Regions from separate parts of the Paenarthrobacter sp. TRD_SC_7 genome, predicted to be linked through region 1. Evidence: riboswitches for the same ligand, from Rfam matches in the RefSeq annotation. Region 1 holds a riboswitch; each other region holds the start of a gene.
The links. Region 1 has a riboswitch for cyclic di-AMP ahead of AC0J5Z_RS17885 (M23 family metallopeptidase). Riboswitches for the same ligand answer to the same signal wherever they lie in the genome.
Positions count from the first base shown of each region.

Region 2: linked by a shared signal. The riboswitch ahead of AC0J5Z_RS18595 (C40 family peptidase) and the one ahead of AC0J5Z_RS17885 (M23 family metallopeptidase) in region 1 are both predicted to bind cyclic di-AMP.
Region 3: linked by a shared signal. The riboswitch ahead of AC0J5Z_RS00070 (NlpC/P60 family protein) and the one ahead of AC0J5Z_RS17885 (M23 family metallopeptidase) in region 1 are both predicted to bind cyclic di-AMP.
Region 4: linked by a shared signal. The riboswitch ahead of AC0J5Z_RS19940 (aggregation-promoting factor C-terminal-like domain-containing protein) and the one ahead of AC0J5Z_RS17885 (M23 family metallopeptidase) in region 1 are both predicted to bind cyclic di-AMP.

Region 1 is NZ_CM149587.1:3,755,507-3,763,084, reverse strand. Features, by position in the region: gene AC0J5Z_RS17895 (DUF2269 domain-containing protein) at 1-404, opposite strand, end outside; partial or broken gene AC0J5Z_RS17890 (four-helix bundle copper-binding protein) at 659-1,064, opposite strand; gene AC0J5Z_RS17885 (M23 family metallopeptidase) at 1,124-1,885, opposite strand; cyclic di-AMP (ydaO/yuaA leader) riboswitch at 1,933-2,104, opposite strand; gene AC0J5Z_RS17880 (F510_1955 family glycosylhydrolase) at 2,766-3,644, opposite strand; gene AC0J5Z_RS17875 (DUF305 domain-containing protein) at 3,734-4,351, opposite strand; gene AC0J5Z_RS17870 (hypothetical protein) at 4,496-4,990, opposite strand; gene AC0J5Z_RS17865 (copper-translocating P-type ATPase) at 5,088-7,232, opposite strand; gene AC0J5Z_RS17860 (heavy-metal-associated domain-containing protein) at 7,296-7,578, opposite strand, start outside.
Region 2 is NZ_CM149587.1:3,904,523-3,912,100, forward strand. Features, by position in the region: gene AC0J5Z_RS18570 (FdhF/YdeP family oxidoreductase) at 1-1,371, opposite strand, end outside; gene AC0J5Z_RS18575 (molybdopterin molybdotransferase MoeA) at 1,423-2,781, opposite strand; gene AC0J5Z_RS18580 (NTP transferase domain-containing protein) at 2,778-3,692, opposite strand; gene AC0J5Z_RS18585 (HNH endonuclease) at 3,736-4,236, opposite strand; gene AC0J5Z_RS18590 (NlpC/P60 family protein) at 4,784-5,581, opposite strand; gene AC0J5Z_RS18595 (C40 family peptidase) at 5,683-6,429, opposite strand; cyclic di-AMP (ydaO/yuaA leader) riboswitch at 6,434-6,595, opposite strand; gene AC0J5Z_RS18600 (M23 family metallopeptidase) at 6,743-7,578, opposite strand, start outside.
Region 3 is NZ_CM149587.1:7,696-15,273, reverse strand. Features, by position in the region: gene hutG (formimidoylglutamase) at 1-431, opposite strand, end outside; gene AC0J5Z_RS00080 (NCS2 family permease) at 587-2,029, opposite strand; gene AC0J5Z_RS00075 (copper resistance CopC family protein) at 2,144-2,776, shown strand; cyclic di-AMP (ydaO/yuaA leader) riboswitch at 2,951-3,118, shown strand; gene AC0J5Z_RS00070 (NlpC/P60 family protein) at 3,122-3,904, shown strand; gene AC0J5Z_RS00065 (FAD-binding protein) at 4,094-4,786, opposite strand; gene AC0J5Z_RS00060 (universal stress protein) at 5,206-6,243, shown strand; gene AC0J5Z_RS00055 (PEP/pyruvate-binding domain-containing protein) at 6,262-7,578, shown strand, end outside.
Region 4 is NZ_CM149587.1:4,200,239-4,207,816, reverse strand. Features, by position in the region: gene AC0J5Z_RS19950 (HAD-IA family hydrolase) at 1-595, shown strand, start outside; gene AC0J5Z_RS19945 (pyridoxal phosphate-dependent decarboxylase family protein) at 647-2,038, shown strand; gene AC0J5Z_RS19940 (aggregation-promoting factor C-terminal-like domain-containing protein) at 2,155-2,994, opposite strand; cyclic di-AMP (ydaO/yuaA leader) riboswitch at 2,998-3,158, opposite strand; gene AC0J5Z_RS19935 (sensor histidine kinase) at 3,292-4,791, opposite strand; gene AC0J5Z_RS19930 (response regulator transcription factor) at 4,795-5,535, opposite strand; gene AC0J5Z_RS19925 (winged helix-turn-helix domain-containing protein) at 6,208-7,074, shown strand; gene AC0J5Z_RS19920 (SixA phosphatase family protein) at 7,300-7,578, shown strand, end outside.

The DNA.
Region 1 (7,578 bases):
ATGCCGGGCGGTTCATAGACGGCCAGAATGGTTGCCAGCAGAAGCACCACGAGTGCTCCGCTGGTGTGCAGCAACGGTGAAGGCATTTGCGCGCCGGCCATGACAGGGCATTTAGCTATGTCCGCCAGCGGCTCGATGGTATCCGTATACATGACCAGGACGACTGTGGCGATGAGGGTGAGCGCGAGCTTCAGGAGAACCCAGTAGTGGCGGAAGAGTCCCCGCCGGGTGGCAAGTGCCAGGACCGTTCCGGTCAGCAGGGACCCCAGGGCCAAAGGGATGAGCAGCGACCAGACTGTGGCTTGCAGGGCAAGCCAGAGCAGGCGGCCTAGCTCGGGGCTGTCACCGCTGAGGCTCGCAATGTCGAGGACGACGAAAACAGCGACCGCGCCAATCCAGCCCAAGGAGCAAAGGACGTGAAGGGTCAGTAGGAACTTCCGGGAGCAGAGCTAAGAACCATCAGTGACCTATCCCAGGGCTGGTAGCCGGAGCCTGTCCGGCCGCTGAGCCGGGTGCCGTCACGCTGGTGCCGCGCTGCGGCTCGTCGGAATCACCATGGCCGGATTGCGGCCGCAACCGCAAACCTCCGCCCTCTAACCCACCATGGCAGAAAACTCCCTGCGCGTTTGCTAGTCCTGAGAGGTGCCAGCGGTAATGTGAGAGTCTCCAAAAGGGAGGCACAGGCGTTCTCGCAACGGCGGCACGCCACGGCACAGATCGTGCAATGCCCGTGCATCTCCGCGTGCTGTTCACAGTCCTTGGCGCAGACGCCACACGCGGTCCGGCACGCTTCGAGCATTGCCCTGACGATGTCGGTGTTGGTGGCGGTTTGGCGGCTGAGGATGGTGCCGGTCGCGGCGCAGATGTCGGCGCAATCGAGGTCGGTGCGGATGCAGGCGACCAGATCGGCGACCATTTCCTCACTAAGACACGCGTCGGCACAGGCAGTACATACTTGGGCACATTCGAAGCAGGCAGCAATACACTCAGCCAACTTTCTCCTTGTCCACAAGCCCTGACGTTCTTGGGTGGGCATCGATCATCGCGCTGATACGGTGGCTCATGGGCTCTGCTCCTCACACAGGTCATGAAGCGGCCGGCCCGCCGGGGGTGAACTGTCGGCTCAGATGAACGTTCCAGGATCCACTGTCTTGTCGTTCACCATGACCTCGAAATGGAGATGGCATCCGGTGGAGTTGCCCGTCGTCCCCACCCCGGCAATCTGGGCACCTTTGGCGAGGACCTGTCCGACTGAGACTCCGATGCTGGCCAGGTGGTTGTACGTGGTTTTCAGTCCGTTACCGTGGTCAACGACGATCCTGTTGCCCCCGCCGTATTGGCTCCAGCCCGCCTCCACGACGGTCCCTGGCCCGGCAGCGAAGACCGGAGTGCTGCACGCTCCGGTCAGGTCGATCCCGGTATGCCATTCTCCGGTTGCTCCCGTCAGCGGATTCACCCTGAGGCCGAAGGGTGAGCTGACGTTGACCGAAGCCATAGGTGCCCGGAGGCCGGGAGCAGACTCAGCCGGCGGGGCCTGGGGGACAACCACGGGGGCTGGGGCGGCAGCCGCCGGGGCTGCTTCTACCTTTGTTGGCGGGGCGGCCACCGGAGCAGGCGCCGCCTGCGAACCGACGAGCGGGCGGTCAAAAGAAAGGGAAGCCGCTGCTTCGGCGCCGATCATCGGCTGCGCGGCCGAGACTGGTTCAGCGGCCGGGACAAGGTTCGGTGCAGCGCCAGATCTCCCGGGCTCCGCTTGCGCGGCGGATAAGACAGAGGCGGCGATCAGGCCGGTCGCTGCCGCCGCTGCACCGAACCGAGGGCCACGGTTAAGCAGCGAAGAAAGATGATAAGCGGTCCCACGGCCAGGGCTGGTGGGAGTTGACATGGGGGCGGCGCGACGGCGCCGGTGCTGGGAACGGAAATGCAATGCGGGGGTCCTCTCGGCGCCGGCGAAGTTAGCTGTCGGATTCGGACGAGTGGACTGTCCGGCCCGCCCCGCTGCCCCGCCGATGGGCGGGCAATCGCAGGGCCGGCTTCACCCCAAGGTGCTACGCGCACCGCTGTTGGGTCCTCCGCCCCCGCCTGGATCTAGAAAGTCATGGACCGCCGACGGGGTTTGGCGAAACGGGCCAGCATACCCATGGCGGGTATGTACGAATCCAAGACTAACCAAAAGGAGTAAGAAGTTACAATTTCGTTACCATGGGATTGGCGTGTCCATCAAGAGTCGTGCCGTTTCGTCGACTATGGCGTATACCGTGAAGCGCGATGCATGGCGACACCCAAAGTGGAGGCACACCCTGCGGCGGGATGCGGTAGATGGCCTTAAACCCAGGGCATACGCGGGGGTAAGGTCGCACCTTCCGGGCCCGATATCTTCGTGTGACTCAGCCCGAGCCCCGGCCAACTCCGGGCAGGACCTGACGACTCTCTCGACGGCCTCCGACGCGGCACCCACACAGGCGGAATCCACAACTCCTCCGCAGCCCACTGCACCGACGCAGACTACCGGCCCCGACGACAGCAAGGCGCCCTTGGTCGCCGTCGTCGGGGCAGGGATCCTTGCCCTTGTTGGGCGAGGTTTCCTCCTTTCAGAGGTCACTTCGGAAAAGCCCTAAGCCGGAAGGGCGATACGTACCCGGCAAGCGGCAGCGCCGCCGGCGCGGCCATAGTTTCAGCAGCGGCCAGGAACGCATTGGTCAGGGGAATCCGACAGAGACCTCCTTGCGGAGGTCCCGGTCGGAATCGACCCCCGTCGGCCCGTGTCAGGGGGCGTCGGCGGGGCGGTAGCTCGTGCCTCCACCGGTGGAGACAACGATCCCTTCGGGCGTGGCAGCCCAGATCCAGGGATTCCCGTCGGCGCCCTTGAGGGCCGCAATGGCTAGAACTTCACCGTCGATCCGTCCTTTCTTGGTCCACGACTTGCCGGCGTCCGCCGAGTAGTAGGTGGTCCCGTCAGGGGCGACGCCTGCCGCTTCGTCCGGGTTGGCGAATGCGGCGTACTGAATCACTGGTCCGGTCTTATCCAGGGTCCAGGTTGCCCCGCCGTCGGTGGAGCGCTGGATTCCCTCGGTGGTGGTGCCCAGTATGGTGTCGCTGTCCGGGTGTCCGGCCAGGACTGCGGGGGCGAACATGGCCGCTACGGTGTTCCAGGTTTTCCCGTCGGGGCTGCTGCGCAGTTCCCCGTCGAAGGCGACGATCCCGGATTTGGTGGTGGTCAGGGCGTGGAAGTCGGATTCGCCTTGCCGTGAGAGTTTCTCCCAGGTTTGTCCTCCGTCGGTGGACTTGAGCAGACCGAGGGGGTTGGGCAGGTCAGAGCCCGGGCCGGGGTGACCGGAGGCGTAGAACACGCCGTTCTCTCCGGCGGTGAAACCCATCAGGTCGTTCGTGCCGCCGATCTTTCTGGCCGGTTGTTTGGTGACGTCGAACAGCCCGTCGTGGGTGGCCAACAGCACCTGGCTGGTGTCACCGTTGACGGTCAGTCCGTGGACATGGCTGCTGGGCAGGGCCTTCTCCGTCAATTCGACGGAAGGCGTTGTGGAAGCCTGTGGGCTGGCCGGGGCGCAGGCAGCCAAGGAGAGCAGGAGCGCGGCACCCGCCGTAAGGGCGCCGGTCCGTGCTGTCGCGGTGGTGAAAAATTGCATAGGAAGCTCCAGGTTAGGGGGGAAGGCGGGTATGCAGAGGGCACCGGGCCCCTCTTTGGGTGAGGGGGCCGGCGCCACTGTGGGGCTGGCTAGAGGGCGGCCAGCAGCGTCTGCATTTCCTTGATCTCGGTTTCCTGGGCGCTCACGATGTCCCTGCTGAGCTGGACAGCTGCGGTGTCCTTCCCGTCCGCGGTTTCTGTCTTGGCCATGGTCACGGCACCTTGATGGTGGGCGATCATTTGGGTCAGGAACAGCTTCGCGGCCTCAACACCCTGGGCGGCTTCCAGCTTGGTCATGTCTTCGGCGCCCATCATGCCGTCCATGCTGTGCCCGGCGGCCATCTGAGTGGGTTCGCCCCAGCCTTTCAACCAGCCGGTCATCTTTTCGATCTCCGGTCCCTGTGCGTCCTTGATCCGGGTAGCCAGGGCTGTGACTTCGGCGGGAATGTCCTGCTTCTTGAGGATCATGTCGCTCATCTCCACGGCCTGGGCGTGGTGCGGGATCATCATCTGGGCGAACATCACGTCGGCGGCGTTATGGTCCGCGGCCGCTGCCGGACTTGATGCGCTGGAGGAGCTGCTGCCGTGGTCCATTCCCGGCATGGACGTACCGGAGGAACTGGAACCACCGGAAGCGCCGCAGCCGGCCAGTGCGATGGCGGCAGCGATGGCCGTTGCGGCAGCAGGTAAGAATTTCTTCGTATTCATCAAAATCAGGTCCTTCACAAGAGTTCGGGGGGCGCAAAGACGCCCGCGCAAAAGGGGGATGCATCAGCTGGGCCGTCCCACGGCTAAGGGCTGGGAGGGCGCAAGAAAAGAATGGCTGGGCTTGGGCCCGGGCAGGCGGAACGCCTACGTTCTGCTGATCGACAAGTCACCCGGTGAAGGACTGCCGGGACGGTAGGACAAGGGGACACGATCTGTGCTGGTGGAGGCTGCGGACTGGCCCGTGATGGAGATCGAGTCATCCGGCGCCGGCGCCGCCAGGCCACCGGTCGCGACGGTGGGAATGCAGGAGGCACTTATGGAGTGCTGGCTTGAGCAGTTTCCGGAGCAGGAGCACTGCGTCAGGGAGGCTGCACCGTTCGACGTAGACAGCGCCTGCAACACGGCAGGCTCCGGCGATGAGACCAGGTGATCGGCGTGCCCGGATGCTTCGCTTCCGGATGTAGACCAATCCGGTCCGGTCGTATCCGGCGTACCTGCGGAAACGATGCCGCTTGAGTGTGCCGAGTGGGTGCCGGTCATGACGTGCATGCCCAGGATTCCGGCGACGATAGCGAGGACGGTGGCCAGAAAGGAGGCCGTGAGCAGGGCGGAACCGGCCATGGTGCGTTGCGCGGCCATGCTGCTCCTCCTCCCTGCGTGCTTGCTGCTTCCTAGGCTACCGGCACCGGCGCGGCATCAGGGGATGCGTTGCGCCGGCGCCGATGGCCCCAGATGGTCAACGAACCTGCGATGGATTCAGTTTCACCCGGCGGAGCAGCTGGGCGTTGAGGGCGACAACGATCGTGGAAACCGACATCAGGACCGCCCCAGTGGCCGGGGACAGGACGATCCCCGCGAATGCCAGCACGCCCGCTGCCAAGGGCACCGCGATGACGTTGTATCCGGTGGCCCACACCAGGTTTTGCCACATCTTGGTGTAGCTCGCCCTCGATAGGTCAACCATGGACAGCACCGCCCGCGGGTCGTTGCCGGCCAGGATCACCCCGGCTGATTCCATCGCCACATCGGTTCCGGCACCGATGGCGATGCCGACCTCGGCCCGGGCCAGCGCCGGGGAGTCATTGACCCCGTCCCCGACCATCGCAACCTTCAGGCCACGGCCCTGCAGTTCAGCGACCTTCTTATCCTTGTCCGCGGGCAGCACTTCGGCGAAGACCTCATCGATGTTCAGCTCCTCACCCACGGCCTTCGCCACCTGGATGGCGTCGCCTGTGATCATGGCAACTTTGATGCCCCTGCTTTGCAAGGCTGCCACGGCCTGCCGGGACTCGGGTCGGATGGCATCCTCCAGGCTGACCGCCCCCAGAATCCTGTCCCCATCCACCACGTGCAGAACGGCTGCGCCGCGGTCCATCCATTCCCGGGTCGAGCCGGCCAGGGCCTCGGGTTCCGTGAGCCCCAGCTCGCGCAGCAGCGCAGGCCCCCCGACTTGGACGGTCCGGCCATAGACCGTCGCGCGCACGCCCCGGCCTGTCATGGAAGTGAAACCTGTCGCGTGCGGGAGCAGCAGGCCTTTGTCTTTCGCTGCCCGGACGATGGCCCGGGCTGCAGGGTGTTCACTGTCGGATTCGACGGCTGCTGCCAGCGCCAGCAGCTCGTCGGTCGCCCCGCCGTCAGGGGTGGCGGTGTTCCTGACCTCGGGTTCGCCCTTGGTCAGGGTTCCGGTCTTGTCGAACAGAACGACGTCGACGGTGCGCATCCGCTCCAGCGCGATCCGGTTCTTGATCAGCACCCCGGCCCGCGCGGCCTGTTCGGTGGAGATGGCGATCACCAGCGGAATGGCCAAACCCAGGGCGTGCGGGCAGGCGATTACCAGGACCGTGACGGTCCGTGTCACCGCTTCGGGCAGGCTGCCCAAGAGAATCCACGCTATGAAAGTGATGACACCGGCGGTGGAGGCGAAGTAGAACAGGAACGCCGCGGCCCGGTCCGCGAGGGCCTGGGCTTTCGAAGACGAAGCCTGGGCTTCGGCGACCAACCGCTGGATGCCGGCCAAGGCCGTATCGTCCCCGACCGCCGTCACTGTGACCCGGACAGTGTTGTCGGTGGCCACGGTCCCGGCCACGACTGGGTCGCCCACGGCGCGGAGCACCGTTTTGGATTCCCCGGTGATCATGGATTCGTCGAACTCGGCTTGCCCGTCAGCGATGGTGCCGTCGGCGGGCATCCGGGCCCCGGAACGGACCAGGACGATGTCCCCAGTCTTAAGTTCGGAAACCGGGACGGTTTCGACGCCGGTATCGGTGACGCGTTCGGCTTCGTCGGGCAGCAGAGCGGCCAGGGCGTCGAGGGCGCCCTGGGCCGAGCCGAGCGCGCGCATTTCGATCCAGTGTCCGAGCAGCATGATGGCCACCAGCAGCGCCAGTTCCCACCAAAAGTCCAGATCAAAGTTGCCGATCCGAAGGCTTGTGGCCCAAGACGCGGCGAACGCGACGGTGATGGCCATGCTGATCAGCAACATCATGCCCGGCTGCCGGGACTTCAGCTCATTCAGGCCACCTTTAAGGAAAGGCATGCCCCCGTAAACGAAGATCACGGTTCCCAAAACGGGCGGGATCCAGGCCGACCCCGGGAATTCCGGTGGCATGTACCCCAGAAGATGCCCGAACATCGGGCTGAAATACACGACCGGGACCGACAGCGCCAGCGTCAGCCAGAACCTGTCCTTGAACATGGCCGTGCTGTGCCCCGCATGCTGGCCGTGGCTGTGCACCGCGTGATCGTCCCGGCTCTCGGCCCCGTGTGGGTGGGGGTGGTGCCCATGCTCGTGAACATGTGTCCCGTCCTCACCGGACTGAGGGGTTGAATCCAGGTCACCTTCGCTGACCGGTGAAACGTGGTGATGGTCGTGCTCTGCCATGATGAGCTCCTCCAATTACGGCCGCGGCATCGCACGGGGCGGCGCAGGCCATGTGGGTTTGATCTAGCTGGTCAGACTGTATCCAGCCGACGTGACGGCATCCCGGATCGCGGCAGGTGTGGCTGATCCGGAAACGACTAGGCGGGAGACTCCGCCGGGGACGAGTTCAACGGCCGCGGCGTCCACGCCGTCTACAGCATGGACGGCCTTTTCGACGCTGGCTTTGCAGCCGCCGCAGGTCAAGCCTTCCACGGAGTACTCGAGATCGACAGTGCCCGCCTGGGGGCTCTGGCTCGCTTTGGTGGAGCAGCAGCCGCAGCCTGCGGGGGACGCAGAAGTCAGGGGC
Region 2 (7,578 bases), 150 kb from region 1:
GTGCTGGGTTTCCACCGAGTCGTAGCCATGATCCCGCGGCATGTGGAAACCGAATTCTTTGTCCAACGCGGCCAGGAAGGATTCCTTGGGCTTCTCCCAGATGCCCATGGTGCGGTCGCCTTGAACATTTGAGTGGCCACGGACCGGACAAGCACCCGCCCCACGCTTGCCGAAGTTTCCCTGGAGGAGCAGCAGGTTAATGATTTCACGCAGGGTATCCACCGAGTGCGGTTGCTGCGTCAGCCCGAGCGCCCAGCAAATGATGGTTGCTTTCGAGGCAGCCATCATTTCGGCAGCCTTGGTGATTTCTGCCCGGGTCAGCCCGGTAGCCCGCTCGGTTTCGTCCCAGTCCAATGCCGAACGCGCTTCCTTGTAGGCAGCGAAACCTTCGGTCTGCTGCTCAATGAAGGAATGGTCGACGACGGTCCCCGGGTTGCGCTTCTCTTCCTCCAGGAGCAGGTGTCCCAGTGCTTGGAACAGCGCGAGATCGCCACCCACCTTGATTTGCAGGAACTCGTCCGCGATGGTGGTGCCGCCGCCGATCACACCATTAAGTGACTGCGGGTCCTTGAAGTTCAAGAGGCCCGCTTCGGGAAGCGGGTTAACCGCAACAATCTTTCCGCCGTTGTTCTTACAGTCACGGAGGGCGGACAGCATTCGGGGGTGGTTGGTTCCAGGATTTTGGCCAACCACCAGAACAAGCTCCGCATGGTGGATGTCCTCCAGGGAAACAGTGCCTTTGCCGATTCCGATGGTCGGGTTGAGGGCACTGCCTGAGGACTCATGGCACATGTTGGAGCAGTCGGGAAGGTTGTTGGTGCCGAGGCTTCGCGCAAATAGCTGGTACATGAAGGCGGTCTCGTTGGCCGTCCGGCCGGAGGTGTAGAACACGCACTTGTCAGGTGTAGTGGCATTGATGTGCTCACCGATCAGGGCGAAAGCCTCGGTCCAACTGATCGGCGAGTAGTGAGTGTCACCCGGCCTGATAACCACGGGCTCGGAGAGTCTTCCCTGGCTCCCCAGCCAGTACTCCGTCTTGTCTTCCAGGTCTGCCAGAGAATGTTTCGCCCAGAATTCGGCACCGACTGTACGGGTGGTGCTTTCCTCGGCGATCGCCTTGGCACCGTTCTCGCAAAACTCTGCGGGACTGCGCCTGCCGGTGATCGATTCCGGCCATGCACACCCCGGGCAGTCAAAGCCATCATGCTGGTTGACCCGGAGCATGGAACGGACCGTACGGGTTACTCCGGCTTGGGCGTAACCGCGTTCAAGGGCAACCGTGACAGCTTTGAGGCCGGCCGCGGCTTGTTTGGGCGGGTGGATTTGCAGGTCATCTTCGTTGATGTCCTGTTCTGGAGCATGCCTGTTCATGAATCCATCATTGCACTTTGTCACCAAGCCCAAAGCCGATCACGGCACCCCTCACGCGCCCAACGCACTCCAGTCCACAGGACCCGAAGGCGCCTTCCGTCGTTGCCTGGGCGCGGCTTTGCCGGTTTTGTCCTCCGGTGCCTTCGGCACGGGCAACGGTTTGCCCCAAGGTAACGCGAAGGCGGGGACCATCTCGCCTAATTGGACTCCATGGGGTGGCACCACCATCACCCCGTCCGCACCTGCCAGGCCACGCATCATTCCGGGGCCGGCATGCTGCGCTGGCGATGCCAATCCATACACCAGCTTGAAAGGCATCAGACGGGTCCGTCCGGGGTCCGCGTCGATTGTCGATCCACAGGGAACTTCACCCACCTCTTCCAAGCGACCATGGCCCAAAGCAGCAAGCAGGGGTGCGCCCACAGTAAACAACGCCATCATCGCGGCGAGAGGATTTCCCGGCAGTCCCAGCACGAACCGACCGTCCGGCAGCTCCGCCAGCACGGCGGGATGTCCCGGGCGCATGGCAATTCCATCGATCAGCAAACTGCCGCCAAGCTCTGCCACGGCTTTGCGGAAATGGTCGGTCCCCGACCGTCCTGTGCCGCCTGTAGTAATGACGACGTCTGCCGGCGGCTCCGTTTCGACGTAGGGGCCGTCGGGCGTCAGCTCGTCCAGTATCGGCTCGGTGTCCTGGAGTGCGGCAATCCAGTCCTCGTAGCTGTCGCCCACTTTGAGCTGCTCGCCCGCGATGCCGCCCAAAAGTTCGACGACGGCGCCCAATTGCGGGCCGAAGGTGTCCCTGACCTGTCCAGGCAAGGGAACACCCTGGGCAACGACTTCCGAACCCGTCAGGAGGAACCGAACCAGCGGTTTGCCGAGCACGTCCACGTGGTCCAGGCCAGCAAGCGCTGCCAAGGCAATGTGTGCCGGATTCAGCACCGTCCCTGCCTTGAGCAGGACATCACCCTCAGCAGCCTCTTCTGCAGCTTTACGGATGTGTTGGCCGTTGCGGGGCTCCCCCGGTTTGGCGGTGCCGCCCAGCGCAAGAACCGGCAGGCCGTCGTCGTCCGTGGTGATAACACCGCTTTCGCTGCGCAGTACTGCCTTGGCGCCGGGCGGTATCAGCCCGCCGGTGACAATGGGGCTCGCCTGGTGCGGTGCCAGCCGCTGTCCGGGCTCGCTGAGGATCCATGGGCCACTGCCGTTGACGGCCCATCCGTCCATGGCGGACGAAGCATAGTGGGGCATGTCCTGCACGGCCAAGGCATCCGAAGCCAAGGTGCGCCCGAGGGCAGAACTGAGCGGCACGGGGCCTGGCGGGATGGGAGCAGCAACCTCGAATGCTCGCTGCCGGGCCTCATGCCATGTGTGTGCCGCGTGATGGCCCTCTGCGGGGGCCTCTGTCATTCTCGGTCAGTCCCGGACTCCGAGTACTCCTTGGCAACTTTGCGTGCCAGGTCCAGTGCGGCATTCATGGATGCATCATCGCTGGCCTGGCCGATCCCGCGGGCCATGCCTGCCGCGTATCCGGCAATGAACGTGGTCAGGGGCGCCGCTGGGCGCACTACTGAATGCGCCGCCACTCCTGCGACCGCCAGGACCTCATTGACGTCCACTTCCACACCCTCAAGCTCGAAAGCCTGCAGCAGCGTGCGGCACCATTCCTCGAGCGTCTCTTCCTGGCTTTTCACGTCCGCCTCCAACTCGTAGTCAATGCCCAAGGCCGCGGCGTCCTCCCACGTATCCACATCATCGGTGGACCCCGCGGGGACGGCCACGTCCAGCACGTTCAGCCTAGCAAGCAGCCGGAACACTGAAGAGTTCGTTAACCCCGAGCCTTCGGAAGCTACGGCCACTTCCCTTTCCAGAGCCGCTGTACTGTAGGCCCCCAGGAGTGGCTGCTTCCGCCCGTCCCCGGAAACTGCCATCGCCCCTTCCACTCCGGGATTTGCTTCAAGGGCATCCCAAAGGAGGTCAACACCACGGGAAGCATGCGGCATATCGCATGCCAGCACGAGCGTCCACAGGGTGTTCGAACCACTCCTCTGCAGCGCAGCCATGCCGGCCGCAATTGCCGCGGCCGGCCCGGCGAATGCCGGTTCCTCCCGAGCCCTCAAGACACCGCTCGGCAGTGGTCCCCTGTCCTTTGGCTCATCGTTGGGAGCGTCCGGCCCCACCACAACCACCGCCGAAGCACCCCGGGCAGCCTGCAGGGCATGCGAAAGGAGCGTGTCGCCGTCGTACTTCAACGATGGCTTGGGCACGCCACCGAGACGGGTGGCCCGGCCACCCGCCAAAATCACGGCATTGAACTCCATCCGCCCAGATTACCCGGGACGGACGGAGACCAGCAGAAATCGATCAGGCAGCGGATTCCGGCAACAGGAACGGGTCCCAGTCCGGCGCAGGTTTCTCGAGTTCCTTGATCTGCCACATGGTTCCCTGGGGCACGCCGGGCGTGAAACGGAGTTTCCAACCCATTTCTGCCAGCGTGTGGTCGCTCTTGGCGTTATTGCATTTCAAGCACGCCGCAACCAGGTTTTCCCAGGAATCCGCGCCGCCCCTGGATTTGGGGTGGACGTGGTCTATGGTGTGCGCTGTTTTCCCGCAGTAGGCGCAGCGATGGCCGTCGCGGCGAAGGACCCCGCGGCGACTCACGGCGGTAATCCTGTTGTACCGGGGACGGATATAGCGGTTGAGGAGGATCACGGAAGGTCTTCCGAGAATCTCCTGTGGCCCGACGACAGGCTCGTCGCCTTCGGCCACTACGCTAGCTTTCCCAGTCAGCACAAGGACCAGCGCCCGGCGGAATGTTATTACCGCCAGCGGTTCATATCCAGCATTCAGAACGAGTGTGCGCATGCACGTACCTCTTCACGGCCGCACCCGTCAGGGGCACGAGGGCCGGCTGCCCTCTGCATGTACGGGCTGTGGATCGACAACACAAGGGTAAGCACTTATATGCCGTATCAACGAATTTTTCTGTCGTTTCGCGTGCGGTGTCGGCAAGAGTTCATGCGCGGTTAAGGGATGTGGCGGAAATCGGGGCCCCTCTGCGTGTCGCCACCACCTACTTTGAGGGGCAGATCTGGACCGACACACCTTGTTCGCCGCGTGTCGGAAGGCTTTCAGAACCAAAGTGGGTGGCGGCCGCCCGCTTCCACGAGCCAACCACCCGCCAACGTCCGACGGCGGCACCCACCCGAACGCCGTCGTCGAACCCATAGAGCCGCCTCACCTGCTACCGCGACTGACGCCACTCACATTCTCTGGTGCCAACCACACGGGCCGGCGACGCTCGGATGTGGGTGTCGCCAGGCAATTGGTGTGGCGTGGACGAATACGGGTAGCAGTTAAAGCAGAACACCCCGCCGGCCGAAGCCTGCGGGGTGTTCTTGCGCGATGTGGATCAGCCGTTGACGCGGATGAAAACCGGGCCGGAGCCGACGTTGGCGCTGAAAAGTGCCGTGGTGGATCCGTTCCATCCACCGTGCACTGCCTGGCCGTTGCCGACGTAGACAGCGATGTGGGCCTGTCCAGCCAAACCACCGTTGGCGTAGTAGGCGAGGTCGCCGGGCTGGGCTTCTGCTGCACTGACGGTGCGGCCCAGGGAGAGATAGCCGGCGGGCCAGTCGTGGAAGTTGATGCCCACGGCAGCCAGGGAGTTGGTCACCAGCATGGTGCAGTCCTGGGTCACGCCGAGCTGGGCGTAAGCAGCTGCAGCGATTGCTGCGCCGAGGCCGCTGGAAGCCGCCGGGGCTGCCGGAGCGGGGGTTGCGCTGCTGACGGCAACGGTCGCGTTGGCTGCCGGAGCGGCGTTGGCGGTAACCGCCGTTGCCGCTTTGGATTCAACCTTGGCTTCAACCTTGGCCGGAGCTTCTTCCACCACCACGGGAGCCGGGGCTTCCACCGTGGTGACCACGGGGCGCTCGTAGGAGATTGCCACAGTGGAGTCCGCGGCGATGGTGGCCTGGACTACCGACTGCACGTCCAGAGTGGACGTGGACGTGGAGTCACGATCCACGTTGGTGTCGGCAGCGTTGGCGGCGATGCCACTGGTCAGGACCAGGCCTGAAGCTGCGGCAATAACTGCTGCCTGGCGGCCCACGCCACCGGCGTTGTTGCTTACGGCCTTGGCGATGACGGCAAGCGAGCTGGTCTTAGGGGCCTCAGCGCGGTGCCGTGCAATCTTGTTTGCACTGGTCATGATTTTCTCTTTTCGTATCCGAGTGCAGTTGGGGGTGCACGCGGGTAGTGGGCTGGCCAGCATTGGGGGCATGCCGGCCGACCCCGAACCGGATTATTTCTCTAGCGGAGGGTGTAGAACGAGGAGGTGCCGGTGGACGCTACAGAGTGCAGCAGCGTTCCTTGACCGGGGTTCAAAGCGCTGATCATCATGCCGTTGCCGACGTAGATGCCCACGTGGGCTCCGCCGTTCTGCATGACGAGGTCGCCGGGAGCAGGACTGCTGGTGGGCGTCATGGCCGTCCAGGCGTTGACGCGGGGGATGCTGATGCCGGCCTGTGCATAGACCCACTGGGTAAAGCCTGAGCAATCCCAACCGTTGGGTGTGGTTCCGCCCCAAACGTAGGGCGAACCGATGCCGGTGTAAGCAATGGCGGCAAGACCGGAGGCAGCGGCACTGGAAGCCGAATCCTTGGCCTTGGAGGACTTTGCGGAGACTGCTTCGGCGGTTTCTTCGCTGGTGGTGGCCGCTGCACGCTCGGTAACCCGCGCTGCGCGCTGGACTACCTTGGGGGCTGCCTTGGTAGCCACGGTGGGGCTCTCGAAGGAAACGGTTGCTGTTGGCGCTGCGGTGACCACTGCAGTAACAACCAGCTGTTGGGTGCTGGAGGCTTCCGACTTGGAAACGTCGGCGTCTGCTGCTTGTGCCGGTACGCCCACTGTGAGGACGAGGCCTGAGGCTGCTGCCAGGACGGCGGCCTGGCGGCCCACGGTTCCTGCGTTGGATGAAACAGCCTTGGAAAGAGTGTTCAACGGGTTCGTACGAACCGTTTGGGCGCGATGGCGCGCAGGGGTAGTGCGTGATGACACGTAGGTAGCCTCTCCCAATGCCTGCGAGGTGAGCTGTCGGATTCGGATGGGAGTCATCCGGCGGCGCTGCTTCCAAGGAAGCTTTGCGACTTAACCCCAAGGCCTTCTTTCGAAGACCAGAAGTGGTTCCCCCGCCCCTGCCAGACGATTTATGCGAACGGACCTTGAGTGGTGGCAGAGCTAGGCAATCCACTCAAGTGCACCGGCCCCCTAAAAAGCCGATGCGCTCTGTACGCTACAACAGTTGAACGCGAATGTCACATTCAGGTCACGGGGCGTCCCGCGAATGCGAGAGGCAACCATCAACTGGCTTTTAGAGCCAGCCCATGGGGTCTACCACTTCACCGTTGACCTGGACCTCAAAGTGGAGGTGGCAGCCGGTGGAAGCGCCCGTGGTGCCGCTCAGGGCGACGGTATCGCCGCGGTTGACGGTCTGGCCAACCTTGACGGTGAAGGACGAAAGGTGGTTGTACGTGGTCTCGAGGCCGTTGCCGTGGTCCACGACCACGCGGTTGCCTCCGCCGTATTCGTGCCATCCGGCGAAAGTGACCTTGCCGGTGGCTGCCGCGTGCACAGCCGTGCCGCACTGCGCAACGAAGTCCTGGCCGCGGTGGAAATCACCGGCACCACCCGTGAGGGGGCTGATGCGGTAACCAAAAGGGGATGCCGTGGTGAGCGTGTCAAGGGGGCTGGCCATGGTGCCGACGGATGAGGCACGCTGGATGCTCCCGGCCGACTGCGCACTGAGCAACTGCTTCAGCTTCCCGTCGGGGTCGGCTGCAGTAGCCACGGCGGCTCGGCTGAAGTCAATCTTGGCGGACGCGGCGGCGGAGACCTCGGGCTGGCTGCCGGCAGGGGCGGCTACGGCGAGGGCAGACTCAGTCTGGCCTGATTCCGAGGTTGCCATGACGGGACTTGTGGCAGGCAGGCCGACAGTCAAGGCAAGTCCGGTGGCGGCAAGCGCAACACCAGCCTTCTGCCCGACGCCGCTGGCAGCGGCGAAATCGGCAACCTGGCGCAACGGGCTCTTACGGCGGCGCACCTGACGCTCGGTGTCGCGAGGCCGGATCTCCGTTACGACGGTGGCTGGCCGCAGCTCAGCAGCGGGGCCGGACGCGCGGCGGCGGCCCCTGACGTTCTGCGATGTCA
Region 3 (7,578 bases), 910 kb from region 1:
ACGCCAAGATAGCTGGCGAACGCGGTCTCGTGTCCGCCGCCCAGCACAACGGTGAGGTTGTCGGCGTCGAGCAGTCCGGAAATGGCGCGTCCGGCGCGCTCCTGGCCGGCCTCCAGTGAGTCGTCCTCCACGACTACATCACCGGCGTCGAACACGTCACGATCAAGGTGGAACGCCAGCGGACCCAGCGCCGAGCGGATAGCGGAGGGAGCGGTTGCAGCGCCCACCCGCCCTTGGTTGCGGAGGACGCCGGCATCGCTGCAGAAACCGAGCACGACGGCGGGTCGCGAGGCTGCTGCGGCGGCGGACGCGGTGTGGGGTTCTACGGCTTGCCACCACCGGCGGTGCCCGGCGCCATCGCCATCGAAACGACCTGTCCATGGGGCAGGGGAGACATCTACGGTGAGGTTGGTGGTGGTTTTAGGTCCCATGCTTCAAGCACACCCGAGGCGGAGTCCTAAAACCAGCCATGTCGTAAAGGGTGTGTCTGGAACCCCGGAATCACGCCCCCGTAGACGCCGCGAGATGGCATTTAATGACAATGTTCGCGCCAAACATTGGCATCAAATGTCATCTCGGCGAGGATCTACTTGACGCCCAGCAACTCCTCCACAGTTCCGATGCCGAAGAACAGCAGGAACGCGGCAGCCACAGCCCACATCAAGGGGTGGACTTCGCGTGCGCGGCCCTGGAATGTGCGGATCAGGACGTAGGAGATGAAGCCGGCGCCGAGGCCGTTGGCAATCGAGTACGTGAACGGCATGAGGGCGATGGTCAGGAACGCAGGAATGCCGACGCCCCAGTCCTGCCAGTCGATCTTGCCCACCTGGGAGACCATCATGAAGCCCACAACCACCAGCGCGGGAGCCACGGCCTCAAACGGCACGAGGTTGATGAGCGGAGTGAAGAACATGGCCACCAGGAAAAGCACGCCGGTGACGATGGATGCGAGTCCGGTGCGGGCGCCTTCGCCGATGCCTGCACCGGACTCGACGAAGATCTGGTTGGAGGAAACCGAGGCCCCGCCACCCACGATCGCCCCGAGCGCATCCACTTGCAGGACGCGGTCTACGTTGGGGATGTTGCCGTTCTCGTCCACGGTTCCGGCCTCGTTGGCCAGGCCCACCATGGTGCCCATGGCGTCGAAGAAGATGCTCAGAAGGATCACGAACGCCAGCAGCGCAGCGGCAATGAAACCAAGGTGTTCGAACGCGCCGAACGGGTTCGCCTTGCCGATCAGGGAAAGATCAGGAGCGCCCCACTCTGAGAGGGTTGGCGCAACGAGGGACCAGCCACGCGGGTTGACTGTTTCGCCGTCAAAACTCGGGCCGATGTGCAGCGTAAATTCAAGGAGCGCAGCCAGCGCCGTGGACACGATAATCCCGATCAGGATCGCCCCGCGGACCTTGCGGACCACCAGCGCGATGGTCAGGATCAGGCCGACGGCGAAGACGAGCGTCGGCCAGCCCATGAGCTTGCCATCCACGCCCAGGCCCAGCGGAACGGTGGTGCCGGCGGCGTCGGGGATGCGGCGGACGAAACCGGCGTTGACCAAGCCGATGAGTGCAATGAAGAGTCCAATGCCCACAACAATCGCCGTCTTCAGGGCTTCAGGCACGGCCCTGAACACGGCGGTGCGGAAGCCGGTGAGCACCAGGATGAGCATGGTGATGCCGGAAAGCACCACGAGCCCCATCATGTCCGGCCAAGTCAGCCCAGGATGGGAGGCCACTGTGACAGCGACGAAGGCGTTGACGCCCAGGCCTGTGGCCACGGCAAACGGGTGCTTGGCCCATGCGCCCATAAGGATGGTCAGGATGCCCGCGACGAAAGCCGTAGTGGCGGCCACGGCCGTGAAGCCCAGGGAGGCTCCACTCGAGTCAGGTCCGGAGAGGATCAGTGGATTCAGGACCACGATGTAGCTCATGGCGAAGAAGGTCGCGAAGCCGCCACGGATTTCCCGCGAGTACGTGGATCCACGTTTGGAGATCTTGAAGTAACGGTCGACTGCAGAACCTTGTTTCAGCATGAAGGTCTCCGGGGATCGAGGGGAGTTTGCTCTCAAATCCTATGTTGTCCGGTGTGGGCCCTCCGAACGATTCGCCTAGTCTGTAAGGAAGCCAACACTAGGAGAAACCGCCCCATGCGTACCATCCGCCCGCTTCTGGCCGCCGTCGTCGCCGCCCTTGCTTTCGCATCCGCCCTGCTGCTTTCCGCGGCTCCGGCGTCTGCGCACGACGTCGCCGAATCAACCACGCCAGCCAACGGTGCCAGCATTGCGGAAGTCCCGGCGTCGGTCTCCATCACGTTCAACAACCGTCCGCTCGCGATCGGTTCCGGAGTAACTGTGACCGCCGGCGGCGAGAACTGGGCGGACGGTCCTGTCGAAATCATCGACAACCAAGCCGTTCAGAAGCTTCGCGAGGGTGCTCCCGCAGCTGAGTACACGGTGGTATGGCGGGTGGTCAGCTCCGATTCCCACCCCATCGAGGGCACCTTCACGTTCACAGCCGCTGCAGGAAGCACGACGACGGCCAGCGGCCCGGCTGGTGCCTCACCGACGGTGTCAGCCCCGTCAGCCGCAGTACCGACGGCGGGTACCGCCGCTCCGGGAACAGGTAACAGCGAGCCGGCAGCGGACGCCTCCCAGCCCTTCCCGTGGAGCATTGTGGGGTTGGCTGTTGTGGCTGCCGGTCTCGTTATTTACCTTGCCGTTACCGCCCGGAAGAAACTCGCCGCATCCAATGGCCCCGACGGCGATACTCCCGCGGAATAACGCGGTTTTCTACGTACCTGCGAATATCTCGAAACGGTTACCGCGACACGCCAGAAGCGCCGTTCCCGTTACTTAAATGTGACTTCGGCGGAATCATCGCGTACGGTAGTACCTGTGCCTGTTCCACGTAGCGGGCACTTCCGGCCTGATTGCCTAGCTCTGCCGCAGTCCGGAATCCGTTCGCAGACAAACCTACGGCAGAGACGGGGAACCCAATTTAGGCCGCTTTCGAGCGCGCCTTGGGGTGAAGTCACGAAGCTTCCGCTGAACAGCGGGGGATAGTGGCCGGGTGACTCCCATCCGAATCCGACAGCTAACCTCGCAGGCATCGGGAGAGGCTCTTTCATGTCTTCACGCATTCTTCGCGGCCGTCGTAAGGCGGACAGCGTACGTCCTAATCCGTTCATCTCCATCTCGAAGGCAGTTGCCAGCAACGCTTCCGGCGCTGGCCGCCAGGCAGCTGTTATCGCAGCAGCCTCGGGCCTCGTTTTGACCGGTTCCATTGCTGCTCACGCAGCTGAGGCCCCGGTTCAGCGCGACTCCAGTCCCGCAACGGTCGCTGAGACCGTATCCGAGGCACCCACCAAGGTTGTCACCGCTCTGGCAACGGCTACCGTCAACTTCGAGCGTCCGGCTGTTGCTTCCGTAGCAGCTCCGGTCATCGAAAAGCCGGCTCCCGTTGTTGCGGCCCCCGTGGCCAAGAAGGCAGCCGTCACCACTGCTGCTGCAACAGCTCCCGTCGCCGCCAAGGCTGCGGTTGCTGCTGCTCCTGTGGCTGCCGCTCCTGCAGCTGCTGCCCCCGCAGTCGGTGGCGTCAACGCTGCCATGGTTGCTTCGGCTTACGCTCAGATCGGTGTCTTCCAAGACTGCACCGCCATGGTCGAAAAGGCCCTCGGCTCTGCAGGCATCCCTGTTGGTGACCTCGGTCCGATGCAGTTCATGAACTACGGCAAGGTTGTCAGCGCTCCCCAGCCTGGCGACATGATTGTCCAGTCCGGCCACGTTGCCATCTACATCGGCAACGGCCAGGCCATCAGCGGTGGCATCAACGGCAACCAGACGGGCATCCACCCGATCAGCTGGCTGACCGCAACGGGTCCCCTGACCTACGTACGCGCAGGCGCATAAGCCTCACGCTTCAGCTCAAAGGCCGGTGCCTTCAAAGACAAATGTCTTCGGAGGCGCCGGCCTTTGGCGTTAAGTTCTGTTCTAAAAAGTTAAGTACGACGGCGGATCGGCAGGTCGCGTTGGCGGCGGGCCGGTGCGGGAGTCAGGCCTGTGTAGGTACCGTGCTTGTTGGTGCTGCGCTGCGCTGCGCTAGGCGAGAGCGATGCCGGGAGCTGCTGGCAGGGCTACCTTGGATGAAATAGCCTGGCCAACTGCTTTGGCTTGCCGGAGCACTTCCTTGGGCGACGGGGTAATAAGATCCCCAACGCCCACAAGGTGCATCCCCAGTGCCCGCATGGCTGCCGCAAAGTTCTGGCCCACGGCTATCCCAAGTTCGGCGAGCATGCGGCGCAACTGGCTTTGGGCGCAGCGGGTCACTACTACGTGGTCCGCCAGGAGGACACCGTTGGCTGTGTGGACGGCCCATTGGCGAGGGGTGGATTCGCGCGGGCCGGATACGTGAAGCCCGGTCCTCAGTCCCGCTGTCGTCATGCTGGCTGCCAGCCCGTATCCGATTTGCCGGGAGGGGTCTGACCCCAAGAAATCAAGGCGGACGGCACGGGTGGTGCTGCGAACGTCCAGCTGATGGTTGGCCGCGTAGTTCCGCAGGTGGCGGAGGATCTCGTTGCGTTGCTGCATTGCTGCGGGATCTGCGGCATCGGTGCGTTGAAGCATCCCTGTATGGACGGAGGGTCCTGTAGTGGACAAGGCCCCAAACCCGTCTACGACGATTGAGCCCACGCCGTAGCGGCTGAGCTCGCTGGCAACTGCCAAGCCGGACAAGCCGGCCCCGATGACCACGGTTGTGGTGCGTTCCGTGCCGGAATCAGGCGTGTGTGACACTGCTTGGTTCCTCCTTGACGTGTGTGCCTTGCGGCATCGCGTGGGATCGCGTCCGAGTTCCCCAAGCGGCCGCAAATAAATGGCCGGAGTGTGTGTCGTGAGACACGATTGCCGGCCATTCGGTGACTCGAACACTACCGAACTTTTTCGGCCATGGATAGCCTCCCGGACGGCGCGTTTTGGATGTTCCTCCGCAGCGCAATGTGGGCCGACGGGAACCGAGCCCGGACCGTTATGCACATAGCCCGATGTCGCCTTGATTCGCCACTGTTGACCGAGAATAGTGGGCACTGGGAGGAGAAATTTCCGAGTTTCTCCTGCTCCGGCCATTGACAATGAAACAGTCAGGGAATCCGACGCGGAGAACCTCTGGCAGAATAGCCGGAACATCAAGCAGTAGGTGGAGAGGCAGGCCCCCAATGGACCAGCACGGCAGACACAGTGAAGAGCCACAGGACGGCCTGGATCAGGCCGTGGAACCAGGCGGCATCGTCGTGGGAGTGGACGGTTCAGAGCACGGTCAATGTGCCTTGGTTTGGGCCGCGCGGGAGGCAGAGCGTCGGCAACTTCCCCTGCATATCGTCACGGCTTACTCCGTTCCCATCTTCGCCGCCTCGGGGCTGGATGGTGGCTACGCAACAGTTGACGATTCCGTGATCCGCGAGGGCGCGGACGCGATCGTTCGGCAGGCCCTGGAAAAGGTCTCCGGTTATGCCATCGACGTTGATGCTTCGGTCGAGAACGGCGATGCCGCAGGTGTCCTGTTGGACCTTTCCGCGGAGGCGGCCCTCCTTGTATTCGGTAGCCGGGGCCGCGGCGGGTTCGTTGGGCGCCTGCTTGGCTCGGTGAGCAGTGCCTTGCCCGCCCACGCCAAATGTCCCACGGTGACGGTTCCCCTCTATTGTGCCGACCGGCTTGGCGAGAATACCGAGGACAAACACATCAAGGCTGAGCATGCCAAGGCGGGCCCGCGCACGGTGGAAAACGTGGTTGCAGTGGGGGTGGACGGCTCCGAGCAAGCCCGCGTGGCCGTGCTCGAAGCTGCCGAACAAGCGCAACGCATGGGAGCAAAGCTCCGGGTGATCTGTGCTGTACCGCAATACAGCGGCTCCCTGGCTTGGGTTCCGGCTCCCTTGGACCGCGAAGCCCTGTTTGCGGACATCAGGGTCCAGCTTGACGCCGGTGCGGCGTGGCTCAGAAGCCACTTCCCTTCATTGACCATCGAGACGGATCTCCGGGACGGCTCGCCGGTTGATGTTCTGGTGGAAACCAGCCGCAGCGTGGAGTTGGTGGTTCTGGGTACACGGGGCCGCGGTGGATTCGCGGGGATGCTCCTGGGCTCGACGTCCGACGGAGTCCTGCACCACGCCAAGGGCCCGGTGCTGGTTGTCCCGGACCGTGAGGATCCCCGTCTCGCTGACCGCCCCAAGTTTGGGCCAATGCTCGGCGCTGCCTAAGCCGGAGTTTGTAACTTCATGGACAGCCAGCAGCCCGGGGAGCAATCGCAGGGTCACAGTAACAGCCTTAGCGCATCCGGTAAGGCGTTCGTACTGGACATCGCCGAAATCCGCGGCACGATGCTTCCGGAGGTCGGTGGCAAGGCAGCCAATCTAGGCGAGCTGGCCGGCGAGGGCCTACCCGTGCCGCCCGGCTTCTGCCTCACAACAGCTGCGTACCGGCAGGCGCTCCGGGCTACTGTCTTGGAGGATGTCTTCGCGGCTTTGGAGGAGACCAGCGCCTCAGATGTGAACCGGCTCAGTGGGCTTGCCACCCGAGCCCGGTCTGTGGTGCTGGACGCCGGTGTACCGGCCGGGGTCGCTGAAGCGGTGCGGTCTGCATACGAGGACTTGGGGGGAAACGTCCCCGTGGCCGTCAGGTCTTCGGCCACCGCAGAGGACCTGCCGTTCGCCAGCTTCGCCGGACAACAGGACACGTTCTTGAATGTTGTGGGCGTGGATTCAGTTCTGGATGCCGTTAGCCGATGCTGGGCATCGCTCTGGACAGACCGTGCCGTGGTCTACCGGACCACCAACGGGATCGACCACGCGACTGTGGCCCTGGCGGTGGTTGTGCAGGAAATGGTGGACTCAGCTACCGCTGGCGTCATGTTTACCGCCAACCCGATGACGGGTAATCGCAATGAAACCATCATTGACGCCAGCCCTGGCTTGGGAGAGGCGGTGGTGTCCGGGGCTGTGAACCCGGACCAATATGTTGTAGACGTCCAGCGCCGTGCCATTGTGAAAAGGACCTTGGGGGATAGGCAAGTGCAGATCCGTCCCACACCGGGCGGTGGCACGGAACGAGTTGAACGGATCAACCAAGACCTACAGGCCAACCAAGACGTACAGCCCAACCAGGACGAGCCTAACGATGCCGGGGTGCAGCCCTGCCTCAGTGACCGTCAGGTCCTCCAGCTAGCCAAGCTGGGCCTTCAGGTCCAGGATCACTACCGCGCTCCGCAGGATACCGAGTGGGCCATCGATGACGACGGAAAGTTGTGGCTGACACAGGCCAGACCCATCACCACGCTGTACCCGCAAACTACGCGTACCCCTCCGGCTTCCGGCGAGCACGCGTTCCTGAACTTCAGCCTCGCGCAAGGCCTCACCAGGCCTCTGACGCCCATGGGGTTGGCCGGAATCCGGCTGATAGCCTCGAGCGTCGCCAAGACGGCGGCTTTCGATGTTCCCGATCCCCGGTCAGGTCCGCCTCCCTATTACGAGGCGGGACGGCGCATCTTCTTCGACTTCACGGCGGTGCTGCGGAGCCGGGTGGGCCGGACAATCGTG
Region 4 (7,578 bases), 440 kb from region 1:
AGCGATCGTTGAGCAAGTGTGGCTCGAGTTCTCCGAGCGATACGGCTTGGATTTCGATGAGATCCTGCGCACTTCCCACGGCGTCCAGGCCGGCGATACTGTTCGCCGGTATGCTCCCGCTGGCGCTGATTTCGAGGCACTGACGGCCGAGCTCGGCGAGATGGAACGCTCCCGGACCGATGGCGTGATCGCGCTTCCCGGGGCAGAAGCCCTGCTGGCAGGACTGCCTGATGCCGCCATCGCATTGGTCACCTCCGCGGACCGGATCCTTGCCGATATCCGCATGCAGGCGGCCGGGCTTACCATGCCGTCCACAACGGTCACTGCCGAGTCTGTCACCCGCGGCAAGCCGCACCCGGAGGGATACCTGAAGGCGGCGGCGCTGCTGGGAGCCGACCCGGCCGACGTCGTGGTTTTCGAGGATGCGCCTGCCGGGATCGCTGCTGCGCGTGCGGCGGGGATGCGGACCGTTGTGGTGGGCGACGCTGGCGGCGAGCTGGAGCCGGGCATCTGGCGAATCCCGGACTACTCGGCGGTGACCGTCAGTGCTGTGAAGGACGACGACGGCGGTCACCTCCTGACGCTGACCCTTTAGCCCTTTCTGCGCGGTCTGTTCCAAGCCGTGAACCGGGCGTAGGCTGTGCGCATGTCTGCGATGCCGGAGGCGTACGGTGCTGCATTGGAGCGGGCCATGGTCCACGCCGGTGATTGGCTTGCGTCGGTTCCCACCCGTTCTGTCCGCCCTTCGTCCGACGCCGACCAGGTGGCCAAGAGCATCCTGCCGCGTCTCCCCGACGAAGCCACCGATGCTGCGGAGGTGGTGGACGAACTCGCAGCGCTGGCCGAGCCCGGCTTGATGGCTATCCAGTCCGGACGGTTCTTTGGGTGGGTGATGGGCGGTACCCTGCCCGCCGCCATGGCAGCCGATTGGCTTGTCTCCGCCTGGGACCAGAACACCGGGCTCCGGTTCGCCACCCCCGCGGCCGCTGCCATCGAGGAATCTGCCGCCGCCTGGCTTTTGGATCTCCTGCATCTGCCCGCCACCGCCGACGTCGGATTCACCACAGGCGCCACCACCGCCAACTTTGTTGGACTGGCTGCGGGCCGTCAGTACCTGATGGACGAGGCAGGCTGGGACCTTGAGGCGCTTGGCCTCAGTGGCGCACCACGCATCACCACGTTTGCCGGCCGGGAACGCCATGCCGCAGTGGATCTTGCGTTGCGGTACCTCGGATTGGGTGCATGCGTCCCTGTAGACGCCGATGACGAAGGACGGATCCTTCCCGATGCGCTGGCCGATGCCATGGATCAGCAGCCCGGCCCGTCGTTGGTCTGCCTGCAGGCGGGCAATCTGCACTCCGGCGCATTCGATCCCATGGAGGGAGCAATAGCTGTGGCCCACGATCGCGGGGCGTGGGTGCACGTGGATGGCGCATTTGGTTTGTGGGCCGCGGTGAGCCCGAAGCTGCGAGGCCGGCTGGCAGGTGTGGAGGACGCGGATTCGTGGGCAACCGACGCCCATAAAACCCTTAACGTCCCCTACGACTGTGGGCTGGCAATCGTTGCCCGCCCGGAAGTCCTGAGGCGTGCCTTCAGTGTCCACACGAGTTACCTCATTGCCACGGATGCCGGGCCTGGGGATCCCTTCGAGAAAGTTCCGGAGATGTCCCGCCGCGCCCGGGGCATTCCGGTCTGGGCCGCACTCAGGCAGCTGGGCCGGGACGGCGTGATTTCCATGGTTGAGCGCCTGGCAGCAAATGCCCGTGCTTTGGCTGAGGGCCTCGCCGCGATCCCCGGTGTGGAAGTCCTCAACGACGTCGTGTTCACGCAAGTTTCGGTGAGCTTCGGCAGTGACGATCGCACACACCGCATCACCCAGCGGCTCATGGCTGAGGGAGCGGTATGGATGTCCGGTTCGGCGTGGCGGGGCCGGGAGATTTTGCGGATCTCCGTGAGCAATTGGACCACGGACGCAGGCGATGTCGCCGCCTCCATCGCAGCCGTGCGGGGTGCGGTGGAGGCCGAACCGGAGACGTAGCGTTCTTCGGCGGCGGACCCATGGTGAAACGGCAAAGCCGCGCCCGTTGCCGCCATCCGCTCCAGTGGGTACTGGTGCGAACGGCGGCAACGGGCGCGGCAATCAAGCAGTCCGGCTTAGTACCAGTTGTTGGCCAAGTGGAAGCCCAGAGCGGCGGACGGGGATCCGTAGCGCTCCTTGATGTAGTTCAGGCCCCACTTGATCTGGGTCTGGTAGTTGGTTTCCCAGTCAGGACCAACGGTAGCCATCTTGGAAGCAGGCAGGGACTGGACGATGCCGTAGGCGCCGCTGGAAGCGTTCATCGCCGTGGTCTTCCAGTTCGATTCCTTCTCCCACAGCGTGTTCAGGGCAGTCATCTCGCCCGGGCCCCAGCCGTAGTTGCCAAGGATGCTCAGTGCGTACGCCTTGGCAGCAGCGGGGTCGTCTACAGCTTTCGGAGCTGCGGCAGCTGCTGCGGCTTCCGCGGCGGCAGCGGCAGCAGCGGCGTCGGCAGCTTGCTTGGCAGCAGCGTCGGCAGCAGCCTTCTCAGCTGCGGCTTGGGCTGCTGCCTGATCAGCGGCAGCCTTTTCGGCCGCGGCCTGCGCGGCTGCTGCCTGATCAGCGGCAGCCTTCTCAGCAGCTGCCTTGTCCGCAGCGGCCCTGTCGGCTGCGCCCTTTTTGGCGGCAGCATTCAGGGAAGCGGAGATCTCAGCCGACTTGTTGGCGTTGACCTGGGCGCTGGCCTGGGTTCCGGCTACGCGGCTCGCCTCGGGGAGGGTCAATGCGGCGTTTGCGGCAGTTCCGAGCGATGCAACGCCCAGTGCAGCTGCCACGACACCGGCTACTACGGACATGCGGTGGCCGGACTTACCCTGGCGGGCTGCGTTCTTGAGGACGGACTGCGACTTGGTGAGCGGTGCGTTGTGTTCGTCGCGGTGACGCGCGGAAGGGCGCGTCTGATCGTTAAATTCAGACATGTGATTACCTCTCAGCGCCTGCGGAGTTAGCTGTCGGGTTCGGATGAGGTCATCCGGCCGCGCATCATGCTGCGGCTTCACCCCAAGGGCCGGCCAAAAAGGCCTGGCCCGGAGACTCTGGGTCCCCCGTCTCTGCCTCGGAGAAAGAACGGACTCCGGGAAGTGGCAGAGCTCGGCGCATCCCGGATGTGGGCCTGCTAGGGACGACCCACCCTTTCGACGGTACAGGAGGTTTCCGCAGAAGTCACATTTAGGTAACAGAGATCACGACGCCGGTGAGTCGCCTTGCTCAATTCGTTACGGACCCTCGCTGCTGACGGTGGGGAGTCGCAGGGCGAATTCCGTGTGTCCCGGCCGTGAGGTCATTTCCACGCTGCCGCCATGCGCTGAAACGATGGATTCAACGATAGACAAGCCGAGTCCGGAGGTGCCCTCAGACCCCGATCTTGCGGCATCAGCACGGGCAAACCGGGAGAAGATCCGGCCTTGGAAATCTTCAGGGATGCCGGGCCCGTTGTCCGTCACGGTGACCACCGCGCTGCCGTCTGCGGAGAGCATGACGCCGGTGACCACAGTCGTGCCCGGGTTGGTGTGCTTTCGGGCGTTGGACAGCAAATTGGCCAGCACCTGGTGAAGTTGGGTGGCATCGCCGCGAACGGTGATGGGCTCATCGGGCAGCTGGAGCTGCCAGATGTGGTCCGGAGCCATGACCTTCTCGTCGCTGACGGTCTCGATCACCAGATGTGTCAGGTCCACGGGCTCAACCTTCACCGGCTGCCCTTCATCCAGCCTTGCCAGAAGCAGGAGGTCCTCCACCAGGGTGGTCATGCGCTCGGATTGGCTCTGGACGCGCGCCAAGGATTTACGGCCGTCCTCGGTGAAGTTCTCGGTCATCCTCAGCAGCTCCGTGTAGCCGCGGATGGCAGTCAGAGGCGTCCTCAGCTCGTGCGAAGCATCTGCAACGAACTGACGCACTTTGGTTTCGCTTTCCTGCCGGGCTTCGAGGGCGCTGGAGACGTTGTTCAGCATTTGATTCAGGGCATACCCAACGCTGCCCACTTCCGTTCCGGGATGGGAGGCCGACGGCGGTACGCGCACCGCAAGTGCCACGTCGCCGGCGTCGAGAGGCAGGCGCGAAACCTTCGTGGCCACCTCGGAGAGCTGCTCAAGCGGCCGCATGGTGCGGCGGATAATGACTGTGCCTGCCAGACCGATCAAGACCAACCCGCCCAGCGAAACCAGCACCATGGTCCACACCAGCGAGGCCTCGGCACTTTGCTTGTCCGCAAGCGGCAACCCTGTCACGATCACGTCGCCGAAAGCAGTTTCGACTGCCACGAGCCGGTAGTCGCCGTTGGAGAATGATCGGTCAACAGGGCCGTTGTCCCCGGGGAGGGAGAGCAGAACCTGCTCGTCGTCGTCAGAGAGGGCGACGCGGTTGCCTTGGGCGTCGATCAGACCTGAGCTTCGCACGCTGGATCCGTCGATCCTCGCGTTGAGTGTCCCCGCCGCCTGGCCTCTGGCCTCCAGCGGGTCAGGCCTACCTGAGGGGGAGGAGGGAAAGTTCGACGGCGGCCTGCCGAAGCTGTTCGCGCGGCTGGACGCCTGCTCCAACTGCCTGTCGAGCTGCTTGTTGAAAAACATGTCCATGGAGGCGTAGCTGACCACTCCCACGGCACCGCAAATCGCGATCAACAGGGCCATAGCCACCAGGACCAGCCGTGTGCGCAAATGCCAGGTGGACGGGTTGAGCCAACTTCGCGGTGGCTTATTGGCCACTCCCGAACGTTTGCTCAACGCTTAGTCCGCAGGCTTGATAACGTATCCGGCACCGCGAATGGTGTGGATCATGGGCGGGTGGTTCGCTTCGATCTTTTTGCGCAGGTAGGAGATGTAAAGCTCCACGATGTTGGCCTGTCCGCCGAAGTCGTAGTCCCACACACGGTCCAGGATCTGGGCTTTGCTTACCACTCGTTTCGGGTTCTCCATGAGGTATCGCAAAAGCTCAAACTGCGTGGCTGTGAGGGGAATATCCTCGCCGGCGCGTGTCACTTCGCGGGTGTCCACATTCAGGGTGAGGTCTCCCACCGCCAGCTCTGCTGTGTCCATGGCTGCCACGCCGGAACGCTGGACCAGCCGGTGAAGGCGAAGGAGGACTTCCTCCATGCTGAAGGGTTTGGTGACGTAGTCGTCCCCACCCGCTGCGAGTCCCACGATGCGGTCCTGCACAGCGTCCTTTGCGGTGAGGAACAGGGCGGGAACTTCCGGGGCGAAAGTGCGGATGCGGTTCAGGACCTCGACGCCGTCGAAACCGGGCAGCATGACATCGAGGACCAGCACGTCGGGCCGGAAGTCCTTGGCAAGGCTCACTGCTTCCGGACCATCGCCGGCTACGGCAACGGACCAGCCCGCCATGCGCAGGCCCATGCTCATCAGCTCGGCGAGGCTGGGTTCGTCATCCACCACCAGGGCGCGGATTGGAGAGCCGTCCGGGTGGGTCAGCTGGGGAAGGTTGTTGGTCATGGAGTGCGAGGAGGCCATGGGACAACTTTCCCTTCTGCCGGTAAGCCGACGCTTTGCACGTCCTGTGAGGACGCTGTGAAGTCCACACTAGCGAGGTGGGAGCACCTGCACACGCTCTTGCGGAGGCACCTTGTGCGCCGATTTCGTTGTGTTCTACAGCTTGTAGCAGACTTTGGGGCAGAAAATCGGCGAGGGGGGATACCTACGATTGGACAACAAGTGTTTCAGATCGTGAGATTCAGTGTGGAGGGAGTTCCTTGGAAGTGAGGTGCGCAGGATGCCGACCTCGCCGAAGATAATTCACTGAAGTGCGAAGATTTCCTACTCCAGCCGAATGAAATGGTGTTCATTTATGACCTCCACTGAATTGTGATTTGCAGCACAATAGACCTCCGCGTCTCAAAATGTGGACGGTTCCGCGCTTTGTTACTTGCGTGTTGCCATTGTTACGTTGCACACTTCCAATGTGAACAAGAACTCAACAGCACCTGCAGCCGCAGCAACCTGGCCCAGCACACCCGCTGGCCATGATGACCGCTGTTGTCGAATGCAAGCCTAACTTTCCACCCCAAGAAGTTTCAGGCATTCGCCCCCTAGCCCAGCGTTGGGCGCCCCTCCCCAAACTCATTGCGGGGACAACCAGCATTCGAAGCCGCGATGACGGCTATTCACTTTTGAGGTAAGCACTCCATGTCAGTTGCATCTGGATACGTCCACATCTCCGTCCGTAACGCCAACAAGGCCGCGTCAAACGCAGGGCTTCGCCCCGGCTTCGGCAGCCGTCCAGGCTACTCTCCCGCTCCGCAAGGGGCTGGTCAGCAGGCGCCCGGATACGTGCCGCAGGGCTACAACCCCAACTCCTACGGCCAGTTGCGCGCAGTCCCCACCGCAGAGCCGGCACCCATGACGGCCCCCACTCCTGTGATTGCGCAGTCGGACAAGCTCCGCCCCGTTGCCAACGACAACGTCGCCCGCGGCTTCGTCCTCTACATGGGCATTGACGAAGAAACCGCAGCAGCTGCAGGAACCTCCATCGCCAAGCTGGCCCAGGAAATCCGGGCCTACGCGCAATCCCTCGTGACCGGCGCTGAAAGCTACGCCGCCGTCGCAGTTGCCCCCGCAGGGGCACCCGGGTCCGCGCTCGACGTCGTGCGTTCCACCTTCGGCGACCCCACCGTTGCCGCACGCCAGCGCACTGAAGCCGCACGCCCGGCGCCCCAGCAGGAATCCCGTCCGTCCGGCGTGCTGATCGACCTCGCCCGGCGCGAAGTGCACCTCGACGGCGAATCGCTGAACCTGACGTTCAAGGAATTCGAGCTTCTCAACTACCTCGTCGAGAACGGCACCCGCACGGTTGGCCGCGACGAATTGCTCGAGGGCCTCTGGCGCAATGCCGAAGAGGTACCCAACGAGCGCACCATCGACGTCCACATCCGCCGCCTCCGCTCCAAGCTGGGCCGCCTCGCCAACACCGTCCGCACGGTCCGCGGCCAGGGTTACCGCTTCTACGAGCACCCCGAAGTTATCGTTTGGGCAGCACCCGAATACTCGATCTAAGTAGCACTACGCCGAAAGCGCCTGTCCTGTAAGGGCGGGCGCTTTCGCGTTCGCGGGGTGATTCAGCGGCGGGCGCTTCCGGCGCCGGTGCTGCCATCACCCACATTGGCCGTCAAATACCTTGGACACGCCTGCTTCACCGCGTGTCGTGGTTGCCGCGAATTCAAAGTTGGTGACGGCGGCCCGCAGGAAGCCTCGGGGGTCTGCGGCGGATAGGGTTGGGTTATGAGTGACCATCACATTAAGCGCCTGGTGATCATGCGGCATGCCAAGGCCGATTGGCCCATGGGTGTGCCTGATCATGAGCGTCCCTTGGAGGAGCGTGGGCACCGGGAGGCTCCGTTGGCTGGGAAGTGGTTGCTCAAACAGGGTGTTGTGCCCGACTTTATCCTGTGTTCGTCAGCGTTGAGGACCCGGCAGACCTGCACCTGGGTGTGCGATGAGTTGGGGGACAAGGCACCGACGCCCAAACTTGAGGACGGCTTGTACTCCGCCTCGGCCAAC